One region of the Pseudomonas sp. TH04 genome, then DNA from elsewhere that is predicted to be linked to it. Evidence: predicted binding sites of a transcription regulator. Region 1 holds the regulator's gene; each other region holds the start of a gene.

Region 1 (4,415 bases):
CATTCCGGAAGGCATGGCGGTAGGTGTTTCGGCCGGTGGCGGAATGCCGGATGCCGACAGCTTGGCCATGGGGATTGCCCTGCAGGACGTGCCGGAAGGTTTGGTGATCGCGCTGGTCTTGGCCGGGGCGGGCATGTCGCGAGTCAAGGCGTTCTTGATCGGTGCCGCGTCGGGCTTGGTCGAGCCGGTGTTTGCCGTGCTGTGTGCATGGCTGGTGAGCCTGGCGGAGGTTTTGTTGCCGTTAGGGCTCGCGTTGGCGGCGGGGGCGATGTTGCTGGTGGTGACTCACGAAGTTATCCCCGAGTCGCGCCGTCATGGTCACGAAAAGCTTGCCAGCCTGGGCTTGTGCATCGGGTTCTGTTTGATGATGGTGATGGATACTGCTTTAGGGTGAGGCCATTGCAGCCTCACACCCGCCGTAAAGGGTGAGTTTACTCGCCCTCATCAAAGAAGTTATTGATCAGCTTTACCAGCGCGTCCATCGCTTCCTGCTCTTGTTCGCCTTCCGTCTTCAAATGAATCTTGGTGCCCTTGCCGGCGGCCAGCATCATCATGGCCATGATGCTTTTACCGTCTACCATGGATTCCGGCGTTCGCCCTGCGCGGATCTGGCAGGGGAACTGCCCGGCGACGCCGACGAATTTGGCGGAGGCTCGGGCATGCAAACCCAGCTTGTTGATGATTTCAATTTCCAGAGCGGGCATCGCGGGGGTGTTCCTTTCAGCTAAGGTCGCGGTGGCGAACCTGGACGTTCTTGAGGGTTTGTTGCAGCACCTGGCCCAGGCGCTCGGTCAGGTACACCGAGCGATGGTGGCCGCCGGTGCAGCCGATGGCAATGGTGACATAAGCCCGGTTGCTTGCCGCAAAGCGCGGTAACCATTTGAGCAGGTAGCTGGAGATGTCCTGGAACATCTCCTCGACATCCGGTTGCGCAGCCAAGTACTCGGCCACCTGCTGATCAAGGCCGGACTGATCACGCAGCTCGGGCTTCCAGTAAGGATTGGGCAGGCAGCGCACATCAAACACCAGATCGGCATCCACCGGCATCCCGCGCTTGAAGCCAAACGACTCGACCAGAAATGCGGTGCCAGGCTCTGGCTGGTTCAGCAAGCGCAGCTTGATGGCATCCCGCAATTGATACAGGTTCAGGCCGGTGGTGTTGATCTTGAGGTCGGCCAGATCAATGATCGGTCCCAGCAGCGTGGTCTCGTCCTCGATGGCTTCGGCCAGCGAGCGGTGAGGGCTGCTGAGGGGGTGGCGGCGACGGGTTTCGGAAAAACGCTTGAGCAGCGTCTCTTCATCGGCGTCCAGGTACAGCACATCGCAATTGATATGCTTGGCGCGTACTTCCTCAAGCAATTGCGGAAAGCGCTGAAGATGGCTGGGCAGGTTGCGGGCGTCAATCGAGACGGCAACCAGGGGCTGCGCCAGCTCGGTGTGGATCAATGCACGCTCCGCCAACTCCGGCAGCAAACCGGCGGGCAGGTTGTCGATGCAATAAAAACCGTTGTCCTCAAGGACGTTGAGGGCGGTGCTTTTACCCGAGCCGGAGCGGCCGCTGACGATGATCAAACGCATGATTACTGCCCGTTTTGTTCATCCAGGACAACCTGATAGAGCGCCTCGTTGCTGTCGGCGCTGCGCAGTTTGTCGCGTACTTCCTTGCGGTCGAGCATGCTGGCGATCTGCCGGAGCAGTTCCAGGTGCGCATCGGTGGCGGCTTGCGGGACCAGCAGGACGAAGAGCAGGTCAACCGGGGCGCCGTCGATGGCGTCGAAATCGATGGGGGCGTCTAGGTGCAGCAGGGCGCTGATTGGAGACTCACAGCCTTGCAGGCGGCAGTGAGGAATCGCGATGCCGTTGCCAAAGCCAGTAGAACCAAGCTTTTCACGGGCGATCAGAGCCTCAAAGACAGCTTGCGTATCCAGGTCGGGCACTTCACGGCCGATCAGATTGGCAATTTTTTCGAGGGTTTTCTTTTTGCTGCCGCCCGGCACGTTCACCTGGGAACGGCCGGGGGTCAGGATGGTTTCAAGTCGAATCATGGGTGGGGAGTGTTAGCGGCCAGTGCCTTGAAGAAGGCTCTGCTGCTTTTCCTTATGCTTTTTAAGTTGGCGGTCAAGCTTGTCAGTCAAGGCATCGATCGATGCATACATGTCTTCATGCTCGGCATTGGCGACCACTTCGCCACCGGGTATCTGCAAGGTCGCTTCAATTTTCTGCTGAAGCTTATCGACCTTCATGATGACCTGCACATTGGTGATCTTGTCGAAATGACCCTCGAGTCGTTTCAGCTTCTGCTCGACATATTCGCGCAATGGAGGGGTGACTTCTACATGGTGTCCACTGATGTTGACTTGCATACAGCTTCTCCTTCGTTGCCAGTGCATAAAGCGACAGGCAAAAGCGCCTGCCACTGGAACGCTATGGCCCGCCCGTCACATCAAACGCTTACGCTCGCTGGAAGGCGCGATCCCGAGGGACTCGCGGTACTTGGCGACGGTTCGACGGGCGACCTGAATGCCTTGTGCCTCCAGTAAACCAGCGATCTTGCTGTCACTCAACGGCTTTTTCTGATTTTCCGCGGCAACCAGTTTTTTAATGATCGCGCGGATCGCCGTGGACGAGCATTCGCCGCCTTCGGAGGTACTTACGTGGCTGGAGAAAAAGTATTTCAGCTCATAAATACCCCGTGGGGTATGCATGAATTTCTGCGTGGTTACCCGGGAAATCGTCGATTCATGCATGCCAACCGCCTCAGCGATATCGTGCAGGACCAAGGGTTTCATGGCCTCGTCACCATATTCGAGGAAGCCGCGCTGGTGCTCGACGATCTGAGTGGCCACTTTCATCAGGGTTTCGTTGCGGCTTTGCAGGCTCTTGATGAACCAGCGCGCTTCCTGCAACTGATTGCGCATGAAGGTGTTATCGGCACTGGTGTCGGCACGGCGCACAAAACCTGCGTATTGCGGGTTGACGCGCAGGCGAGGCACCGACTCCTGGTTCAGTTCCACCAGCCAACGCTCGTTGTCTTTGCGCACGATTACATCGGGAACGACGTATTCGGCTTCGCTGGACTCGATCTGCGAGCCCGGGCGGGGGTTAAGGCTCTGTACCAGCTCGATGACCTGGCGCAGGTCGTCTTCCTTGAGCTTCATGCGGCGCATCAGCTGGCTGTAATCGCGGCTGCCCAGCAGGTCGATGTAGTCGGTGACCAGGCGCTGGGCTTCGGCGAGCCACAGGGTCTTGGCGGGCAGTTGGCGCAGTTGCAGCAACAGGCACTCGCTCAGTGTGCGGGCGCCGATGCCGGCGGGCTCGAACTGCTGGATGCGGTGCAGGACGGCTTCGATTTCGTCCAGTTCGATGTCCAGTTCCGGATCGAAAGCCTCAAGGATCTCTTCGAGCGTCTCGTCGAGGTAACCCTGGTTATTGATGCAGTCGATCAGGGTCACGGCGATCAGGCGATCGGTGTCGGACATCGGCGCCAGGTTCAATTGCCACAGCAAATGGCTCTGCAGGCTTTCGCCGACGGAGGTGCGGGTGGTGAAGTCCCACTCGTCATCATCATTGCTGGGCAGGCTGCTGGCGCTGGTCTGGTAAACGTCTTCCCAGGCGGTGTCCACCGGAAGCTCGTTGGGAATGCGTTCGTTCCATTCGCCTTCCTCAAGGTTGTCCACCGTAGGGGCGGTTTCCTGATAGGAAGGTTCCTGCACGTCGGAGTTGGGTTTTTGCTCGATGTTGTCGGCCAGCGGGTCTGCATTATCGAAGTCGTCGCCTTCTTCCTGGCGTTCGAGCATCGGATTGGACTCCAGGGCCTCCTGGATTTCCTGTTGCAGGTCCAGGGTCGACAATTGGAGCAGGCGGATGGCCTGTTGCAGCTGCGGTGTCATCGTCAGCTGCTGGCCCATTCTCAGGACTAGCGATGGTTTCATGGCAGGGGCTTAACACCTTATTCGCCGGCGCAATGCGCCATCCACGACAGGGCGCGTGAGCGCCAAACATAAGCAAATTATATGCCTGATGTCGGGGGCTTTGCCTAGAGCGCGGTAACAATAAAAAACCAGAGGTTTTTATTGACTCCCGCGCGCTTTGGCGAACGGCCAGACACCACAGTGCTTACAGGCGGAACTCGTGGCCCAGGTACACTTCCTTGACCAGTTCGTTGGCCAGGATGGTGGCGGAGTCGCCTTCGGCGATCAGCTGGCCATCGTTGACGATATAAGCCGTTTCACAGATATCCAGGGTCTCACGGACGTTGTGGTCGGTGATCAATACACCGATACCCTTGGCCTTGAGGTGATGGATGATCTGCTTGATATCGCCGACCGAGATCGGGTCGACACCGGCGAAGGGTTCATCCAGCAGGATGAATTTCGGCGCGGTGGCCAGGGCGCGGGCGATTTCCACACGACGAC
Region 2 (4,415 bases), 2.6 Mb from region 1:
CTGCACCTGTCGGTCGAACAGCTATGCCTGTTGTTCGGGCAGCCGGAGCGACCAGCGGTGTGCAGTGACTTCAAGGCAGACCTTGAGGTGTGTGGCCACGATCAAGCCGATGCGATCCGCTTGATCGGCTGGTGGGAGCAGATGACGGCGGCTTGATGGGCTTTACTATCGGAACTTCAACAATAAGGAATACAACAATGGGTTCGCTGAAACGAATGGCTGTGTTGTGCGGTTTTACGGTGTTATTTGCGGCCACTGCCCAGGCGGAAGATTGGCAAGTCGCCAAGGACGAAGACGGTATCAAGGTGTCCCTGAGCGAAGTCGCCGGTTCCAAATACAAGGCGTATCGCGGTGTAACCCTGATCAAGGCGCCCGTCGCCAAGATCCAGGCCCTGCAGGAAGACGTGGCCGGTGCCTGCTCCTGGATTCACGAATGCAAATCGCAAAAACTGCTCAAGACCGAAGGTGACAAGAGCTGGACCTACACCCAGTTCAAGGCACCGTTCCCGGTCACCGACCGCGATTCGATCCTTGAGATCACCACGTCCAAGGCCGCCGATGGCACTGTGACTCGCAAACTGCTGGAAGTGCCGACCTATCAGCCGGAAGTCAAAGGCTACGTGCGCGTTGCCCAGGTCGACGGCTATTGGAAGCTGGTGCCCAAAGGCGACAACCAGACCGAAGTCACCTACCAGGTGCACACCGAGCCAGGCGGCAGTGTGCCGTCGTGGCTGGCCAACAAGTTTGTGGTGGACGCGCCGTTCAACACCTTGAAAGCCTTGAAAGCACACGCTGAAAAATAAGCGCAATTAATCAGGTGCCTCCGACCTTGAGTGGAACGTTTGCCGGTCCCTCAAGGTCCAGATATGAGTAAGCCCAGACACGGGTTTTATCGAGGAGGCACCGATGCAAAAGTGGCAGATTACCTTCGTTGATGATCACGGCGTACAGTCCGTGGAGCAGTTCGCCTGCGCGCAAAAACCCAGCCTCGAAGATGCGGCACACATGATTCGCAACAAGCTGGTGCCCGTGGCCGCCGAACTCGACCTTAATGACCTTGAGGGCCGCAAGCCCGAGCCTACGGTCAAGATCCTCAAAGACCAGAACAGCATTCAAATTCTCGACATCTCCCCCGCCGCCTGAACATTCCCTGTATGCCCTTCAAACCCTCTGGTGGAGGTGAAAGCTTCGCGCTACTCTGCAACTGAGATCAGCGAATGAATCGCTAAGGTCTGGTCTTGTCAGCTACATGCTTGTTTTCCCGCGGTCATGTCATTGCCGTGGTACCCGCGCCAGTAGGGCGCGGGCTTCGGGAAGCACGGAAAGTCTATCCATCAGTTTGAGGAGGACGTTTCATGAGCACAGCCTATCAAGAAGACATCAGCACCAACGTACTGCGCCGCATGAAAGAGGGCGGCTTTGACTTCTCGCGTTTTCACCCCATTGAGTTCTACGCCATATTCCCGGATGAGGAACGGGCGCGCAGGGCTGCGGGTCGATTTCGCGGGGAATCCCTGAATGCCCAGGTCAGCGCGCGCGATGATGGCGCCTGGTACCTGGAGCTGAGCAAAATCATGTTCGCAACCTACGACGGTATAGGAGACTTCGAGCAGGACTTTGAAGCGGTGGTCGAGCCGCTGGGCGGAATCATCGAAGGGTGGGGCGTCAAGCAGGAGGTGCGTGGGTTACCCATGTAGCTGGATTTTATGAGCAACGCAGCGTATCGGCTGACCTTTGGGTCGGCCGATTTTGTTTGTGCTGTCTGAAATTTTCCGAAAGTACCGAGCACTTTTCGTGCACAAAAAAAAGCCACCCGAACAGGGTGGCTCAAAGGGAAGAGAGGTTCGCTGAAATCTCAGGAAACAAACCTGTTCAGCCGATGGGGGTGATTATCCGCAGGCGGGGCCGGGCAGTGAAATCAACTCTGACTATGCTGTTGATAGTCAAAGCCTGCATTGCGATGAAGCGCGCGTCATGCGCGCTGGCATTCTGCGCACCAGGACGGTGCGGTCAGATTTTGTAGGTTATTTAACTGGCTGATTCTTAAGTGTTTATGCCGATGGCACGGGCCTTGCGACAGTGCTTGCGCCCGGGTGACAAGGAGTACGGCATGACCCGCACTTATTACGATGAAATGTACGACGGGGCAGGGCAGGTCCGCCCCCATTACCGCGAGTTCGCCCGCTGGTTGGCCGACACGCCGCCCGAACTGCTGGCGCAGCGCCGGCGTGAAGCCGACTTGCTGTTCCACCGCGCGGGCATCACCTTCACCCTTTATGGGGATGAACAGGGCACTGAGCGTCTGATCCCTTTTGACACGATCCCGCGCAGTATTCCGGCGAGTGAATGGCGGATTGTCGAGCGTGGTTGTATTCAACGGGTCAAGGCGCTGAACATGTTTCTCGCCGACCTCTATCACGACCAGCGCATTATCAAGGCCGGCATTGTCCCCGCCGAGCAGGTGCTGGCCAACGAGCAATATCAACTGGCAATGCAGGGCCTGGACCTGCACCGCGATCTGTATTCCCACATCTCCGGAGTCGACCTCGTACGCGATGGCGATGGCACTTACTACGTGCTGGAAGACAACCTGCGCACCCCAAGCGGTGTCAGCTACATGCTTGAAGATCGCAAGATGATGATGCGGCTGTTCCCGGAATTATTTGCGGCGCAGCGCATTGCGCCGATTGATCATTACCCCAACCTGCTGCTCGACACCCTCAAAAGCTCCAGCCCGCTGGATAATCCAAGTGTGGTGGTGCTGACCCCGGGGCGCTTCAACAGCGCGTTTTTTGAACATGCCTTCCTGGCCCGGGAGATGGGCGTGGAACTGGTAGAAGGTGCCGACCTGTTCGTGCGCGACGACCGCGTATTCATGCGCACCACCGACGGCCCCAAGGCCGTGGACGTGATCTACCGGCGGCTCGACGACGCCTTCCTCGACCCGCTGGCCTTCAACCCGGATTCGATGCTTGGCGTGCCCGGCCTGCTCGCGGCCTACCGCTCGGGCAATGTGGTACTGGCCAACGCGATCGGCACCGGGGTGGCGGATGACAAGTCGGTGTACCCCTTCGTCACCGAGATGATCCGCTTTTACCTGGATGAAGAGCCGATTCTGAAGAACGTTCCGACGTTTCAGTGCCGAAAGCCCGATGAACTCTCCCATGTGCTGGCCAACCTGCCGGACTTGGTGGTCAAGGAAACCCAAGGCTCCGGCGGCTACGGCATGCTGGTCGGCCCGGCCTCCACGACGGCGGAAATCGAAGCCTTCCGCGCCCGTATCAAGGCCAAGCCCCACGCCTATATCGCACAACCGACCCTGTGTTTATCCACCTGCCCGACCTTCGTCGAAAACGGCATCGCGCCGCGCCATATCGACTTGCGGCCGTTTGTATTGTCCGGCAAGGAAACCCGCGTCGTTCCCGGCGGCTTGACCCGTGTGGCGCTGCGTGAAGGCTCGCTGGTGGTCAATTCGTCCCAGGGCGGCGGCACCAAAGACACTTGGGTGGTCGAGGACTGATGCCATGTTGAGTAGAACTGCCTCGGATTTGTACTGGATGTCGCGCTACCTGGAGCGCGCGGAAAACCTCGCGCGCATGCTCGATGTCAGCTATTCGTTGTCGCTGATGCCCCAGGATGGGCGCGGCGATGGTCTGCATGAATTGGCCATGCCGTTGTTGATTACCGGCACGCTGGACGATTACCACGAACGCCACGGTGAACTGCACGCCGAACGCCTGTTGCACTTCTTTGCGCTGGACGCGGCCAACCCGGCCAGCATCTACAGTTGTCTCGGCGCCGCACGGGCCAGCGCCCACGCGGTGCGTGGGCGAATCACCGCCGACATGTGGGAAAACATCAACGCCACCTGGCTGGATATTCGCGATATCGCCCAGCAAGGGCTGAGCCTCTACGGCATGAGCCGGTTTTGTGAATGGGTGAAGGAGCGTTCGCACCTGTTCCGGGGCGCTACCTACGGCACCATCATGCGTAACGATGCGTTTCGTTTTATTCGCCTGGGCACCTTTATCGAGCGCGCCGACAACACCCTGCGCCTGCTCGATGCGCGCTATGAAATGGCCGGTGACCAAGCCGCCACCGTCACCGACGGCACGGCCCACGCCTACTATCAATGGAGCGCCTTGTTGCGCGCCTTGTCGTCGTTCGAGGCCTACACCGAGATTTACCGCGACGCACCCGGCGCCCGGCAAGTGGCCGAGTTGCTGTTGTTACGCGCAGACGTCCCGCGTTCCCTGCGGGCCTGCAGCGAAGAGATCGACCAGATCCTCGCCAGCCTGCCCGGCCTCAACGGCCGCCCGGCCCAGCGCCTGGCCGCCGAGATGGACGCGCGCCTGCGCTTTACCGCCATCGATGAAATTCTCGAGGAAGGCCTGCACGCCTGGCTGACCGATTTT
Region 3 (4,415 bases), 630 kb from region 1:
AAAAGACCTCCCGAAGGAGGTCTTTTCGTTACGCCACGTTAAGCAGCGCTACCGGATCAGCAGCTGTAGTACAGCTCGTATTCCAGTGGGTGTACGAAGGTGCGTACTTTGATTTCTTCTTCGCTTTTCAGCTCGATGTAGGCATCGATGAAGTCGTCGCTGAATACGCCGCCTTTGGTCAGGAACGCACGGCCCTTGTCCAGCTCTTCCAGGGCTTCTTTCAGGCTGCCGCACACTTGTGGGATCTCTTTGGCCTCTTCAGGCGGCAGGTCGTACAAGTTTTTGTCGGCGGCGTCGCCAGGGTGGATCTTGTTCTGGATGCCGTCCAGGCCAGCCATGACCAGGGCAGCGAAGGCCAGGTATGGGTTGGCTGCCGGGTCCGGGAAGCGTGCTTCGATACGGCGAGCGCGTGGGCTGGACACGTAAGGAATACGGATCGAAGCGGAACGGTTACGCGCCGAGTAGGCCAGCATTACCGGTGCTTCGAAACCTGGCACCAGACGCTTGTAGGAGTTGGTCGACGGGTTGGTGAAGCCGTTCAGGGCCTTACCGTGCTTGATGATACCGCCGATGAAGTACAGGGCAGTGTCGGACAGGCCGGCATAACCTTCGCCAGCGAAGGTGTTCTTGCCTTCTTTAGCGATGGACAGGTGAACGTGCATACCCGAACCGTTATCGCCGTACAGTGGCTTAGGCATGAAGGTAGCGGTACGGCCGTAGGCATCAGCCACGTTGTGTACGCAGTACTTCAGGGTCTGAACTTCGTCAGCCTTGGCCACCAGGGTGTTGAACTTCACACCGATTTCGTTCTGGCCGGCAGTCGCCACTTCGTGGTGGTGAACTTCGATGACCAGGCCCATTTCTTCCATGGCGTTGCACATGGAGGTACGGATTTCGTGGTCGTGGTCGAACGGCGGAACTGGGAAGTAGCCACCTTTGATACCTGGACGGTGGCCTTTGTTGCCGCCTTCGATGTCCTGGTCAGACATCCACGAACCTTGTTCGGAGAAGATTTTGAACATGGAACCGGAGATGTCGGACTTGAACTTGACCGAATCAAAGATGAAGAATTCTGGCTCCGGGCCTACGAATACGGTGTCGCCGATACCGGTCGACTTCAGGTATTCCTCGGCGCGCTTGGCGATCGCACGTGGGTCGCGGTCGTAGCCTTGCATGGTCGAAGGCTCGATCACGTCGCAGACGATGATCAGGGTTGGGTCTTCGGTGAACGGGTCGAGAACGGCAGTGCTGTCGTCCGGCATCAGGATCATGTCGGAAGCTTCGATGCCTTTCCAGCCGGCAATGGAGGAACCGTCGAACATTTTGCCTTCTTCGAAGAAAGCATCATCCAGCGCGTCGCGAGCCGGCATGGTCACGTGGTGCTGAGTACCTTTAGTGTCCGTGAAGCGCAGATCAATCCATTTAACGTCATGATCTTTGATGAGTTGAACCGACTTCGACATGGTGTCCTCCGGGTGGCTTCGGGCTGGATAGTGGAGTTAGCCCTTAGAATGTGGGTGATGCCGGCGCGAATACTCGACCAAGGCAACCTGCCTCACAAGAGAGCAAATTGCATGCCAGTGCGCCAACATGGCCTTTTTGCCTCAAAATGGCCCCTATAACGGTGCAATCCGCCGAAACGGAATAAATCACGCACTGCAATGTAGCGTTAATTGACGTAAATGACCCGTTTTGGTGCGCGTCGTGTGTAATGCATATTAACTGGTTAAACCTTGAGCGATTTCCGCTATAATCCGCGCCCCCCTTTTTCAGCAGGCCCGGCGCGCGCTGTTTCCATGAAATTAATCGTTAAAGTGTTCCCCGAGATCACCATCAAAAGCCGACCGGTACGGATGCGTTTCATCCGTCAATTGGCCAAGAACATCCGTGCCGTGCTCCGTGACCTGGACCCGGCTGTGGTGGTGAATGGCGTGTGGGACAACCTCGAGCTGGAAACCCGTATCACCGATGCCAAAGCCTTGAAGGACATGACCGAGCGCCTGAGCTGCATGCCGGGCATCGCGCATTTCCTGCAGGTGGATGAGTACCCGCTGGGCGACTTCGACGACATCACCGAGAAGTGCAAGCTGCACTTTGGCAATGAGCTTGAAGGCAAGATTTTTTCGGTGCGCTGCAAGCGCGCCGGCAAGCACACCTTCAGCTCCATGGACGTCGAGAAATACGTCGGCAGCAAGCTGCGTCGCGAGTGCGGCGCCGCCGGAATTTCCCTGAAAGCGCCGCAAATTGAAGTGCGCATGGAAATTCGCGACCAACGGTTGTTTGTGATTCACAGCCAGCACAACAGCATCGGCGGCTACCCGCTGGGTGCCCTGGAACAGACCCTGGTGCTGATGTCCGGCGGTTTCGATTCCACGGTGGCGGCCTACCAGATCATGCGCCGCGGCCTGATGAGCCACTTCTGCTTCTTTAATCTGGGCGGGCGTGCACATGAATTGGGCGTGATGGAAGTCGCGCACTTTATCTGGAAGAAGTACGGCAGCTCCCAACGCGTGCTATTTGTAAGCGTGCCGTTCGAGGAAGTGCTGGGTGAAATTCTCGGCAAAGTCGATAACAGTCATATGGGCGTAGTATTGAAGCGTATGATGTTGCGCGCTGCGTCCCGAATCGCCGATCAGTTGCAGATCGACGCGTTGGTGACCGGTGAAGCGATCTCCCAGGTCTCCAGCCAGACGCTGCCGAACCTGTCGCTGATCGACTGCGTGACCGAGAAGCTGGTGCTGCGCCCGCTGATCGCCAGTCACAAGCAGGACATCATCGACCTGGCCGAAGAAATCGGCACGGCGGATTTCGCCAAGCACATGCCTGAATATTGCGGGGTCATTTCGGTGAACCCCAAGACCCACGCCAAGCGCAACCGCGTGGAGTACGAAGAACAACAGTTCGACATGGCGATTCTGGAGCGTGCGCTCGAGAACGCTAAAATGGTGCCGATCGATCGCGTAATCGACGAATTGGGCCAAGACGTGCAAATCGAAGAAGTCAGTGAAGCCCTGGCCGGCCAGATTGTCGTCGACATCCGTCACCCGGATGCCGCCGAAGATGAGCCGCTGGAAATCGCTGGCGTCGACGTGCAAACGCTGCCGTTCTACGCATTGAACGCGCGTTTCAAGGAACTGGATAACAGCCGTCAGTACCTGCTGTATTGCGACAAAGGCGTGATGAGTCGCCTGCATGCCCACCATTTGCTCAGTGAGGGGCATGCCAATGTGCGCGTTTATCGACCGAGCTAAGAGCCCGGGGCTGTTTGCCTGTGGCCTGCGTCACCGGCCCCCCGACTCTGCCGTCAAGCTGTAACGGCAAGGCCTGACTCTACTGTTAATCGCTGCCACGACCTGTCAGCACACCGAATCCTCTGATCGAGATACACAAGTGATCGAAAATCTACGTAACATCGCCATCATTGCTCACGTTGACCATGGTAAAACCACCCTGGTAGACAAACTCTTGCGTCAATCCGGCACCCTGGAGCGCAACGAGCTCAACGACGAGCGCGTGATGGACTCCAACGACCAGGAAAAAGAGCGCGGTATTACCATCCTGGCTAAAAACACCGCTATCAACTGGAACGGCTACCACATCAACATCGTGGATACCCCGGGCCACGCCGACTTCGGCGGCGAAGTAGAACGCGTAATGTCGATGGTTGACTCCGTTCTGCTGCTGGTTGACGCTCAAGACGGCCCTATGCCGCAAACCCGTTTCGTGACCAAGAAGGCTTTCGAAGCCGGCCTGCGTCCGATCGTGTGCATCAACAAGGTTGACCGTCCAGGCGCACGTCCGGACTGGGTTCTGGACCAGATTTTCGACCTGTTCGACAACCTGGGTGCTACCGAAGAGCAACTTGATTTCCAAGTGATCTACGCGTCTGCCCTGAACGGTATTGCCGGTCTGGAACACACCGCCATGGCGGAAGACATGACCCCGCTGTACCAAGCAATCGTTGACCACGTTCCACCGCCGAAGGTTGACCGTGAAGGCGCGTTCCAGATGCAAATCTCCGCACTGGACTACAACAGCTTCCTGGGTGTTATCGGCGTTGGCCGTATCGCTCGTGGTAGCGTCAAGCCGAACACCCCGGTTGTGGCTATCGGTGCTGATGGCAAGAAGCGTAACGGTCGTATCCTGAAGCTGATGGGTCACCACGGTCTGCACCGTATTGACGTTGAAGAAGCTTTCGCCGGCGATATCGTTTGCGTCAGCGGCATGGACTCGCTGTTCATCTCCGACACCCTGTGCCAGCCGGACACTGTCGAGGCGATGAAGCCTCTGACCGTTGACGAGCCAACCGTTTCCATGACCTTCCAGGTAAACGACTCGCCTTTCTGCGGTAAAGAAGGCAAGTTCGTGACTTCCCGTAACATCAAGGAACGTCTGGACAAAGAGCTGCTGTACAA

The links. The regulator sigma-54, encoded in region 1, starts transcription at its own class of promoters, with help from an activator protein. The targets are predictions, from matches to a motif close to ANTGGCATNNANNTTGCTNT.
Region 2: a site for sigma-54 is predicted at 2,059-2,078, ahead of JFT85_RS23370 (circularly permuted type 2 ATP-grasp protein). Genes of this name have one in related genera too.
Region 3: a site for sigma-54 is predicted at 1,563-1,582, ahead of glnA (glutamate--ammonia ligase). Genes of this name have one in related genera too.

What each region holds. Positions count from the first base shown of each region.
Region 1 covers NZ_JAEKEA010000001.1:2,535,114-2,539,528, reverse strand. The annotation lists gene JFT85_RS11460 (ZIP family metal transporter) at 1-394, shown strand, start outside; gene JFT85_RS11455 (HPr family phosphocarrier protein) at 432-704, opposite strand; gene rapZ (RNase adapter RapZ) at 721-1,578, opposite strand; gene ptsN (PTS IIA-like nitrogen regulatory protein PtsN) at 1,581-2,045, opposite strand; gene hpf (ribosome hibernation-promoting factor, HPF/YfiA family) at 2,058-2,363, opposite strand; gene JFT85_RS11435 (RNA polymerase factor sigma-54) at 2,439-3,932, opposite strand; gene lptB (LPS export ABC transporter ATP-binding protein) at 4,117-4,415, opposite strand, start outside.
Region 2 covers NZ_JAEKEA010000001.1:5,177,998-5,182,412, forward strand. The annotation lists gene JFT85_RS23350 (YkgJ family cysteine cluster protein) at 1-156, shown strand, start outside; gene JFT85_RS23355 (START domain-containing protein) at 198-803, shown strand; gene JFT85_RS23360 (hypothetical protein) at 907-1,143, shown strand; gene JFT85_RS23365 (ribonuclease E inhibitor RraB) at 1,356-1,697, shown strand; gene JFT85_RS23370 (circularly permuted type 2 ATP-grasp protein) at 2,111-3,520, shown strand; gene JFT85_RS23375 (alpha-E domain-containing protein) at 3,525-4,415, shown strand, end outside.
Region 3 covers NZ_JAEKEA010000001.1:3,160,998-3,165,412, reverse strand. The annotation lists gene glnA (glutamate--ammonia ligase) at 57-1,463, opposite strand; gene thiI (tRNA uracil 4-sulfurtransferase ThiI) at 1,797-3,251, shown strand; gene typA (translational GTPase TypA) at 3,391-4,415, shown strand, end outside.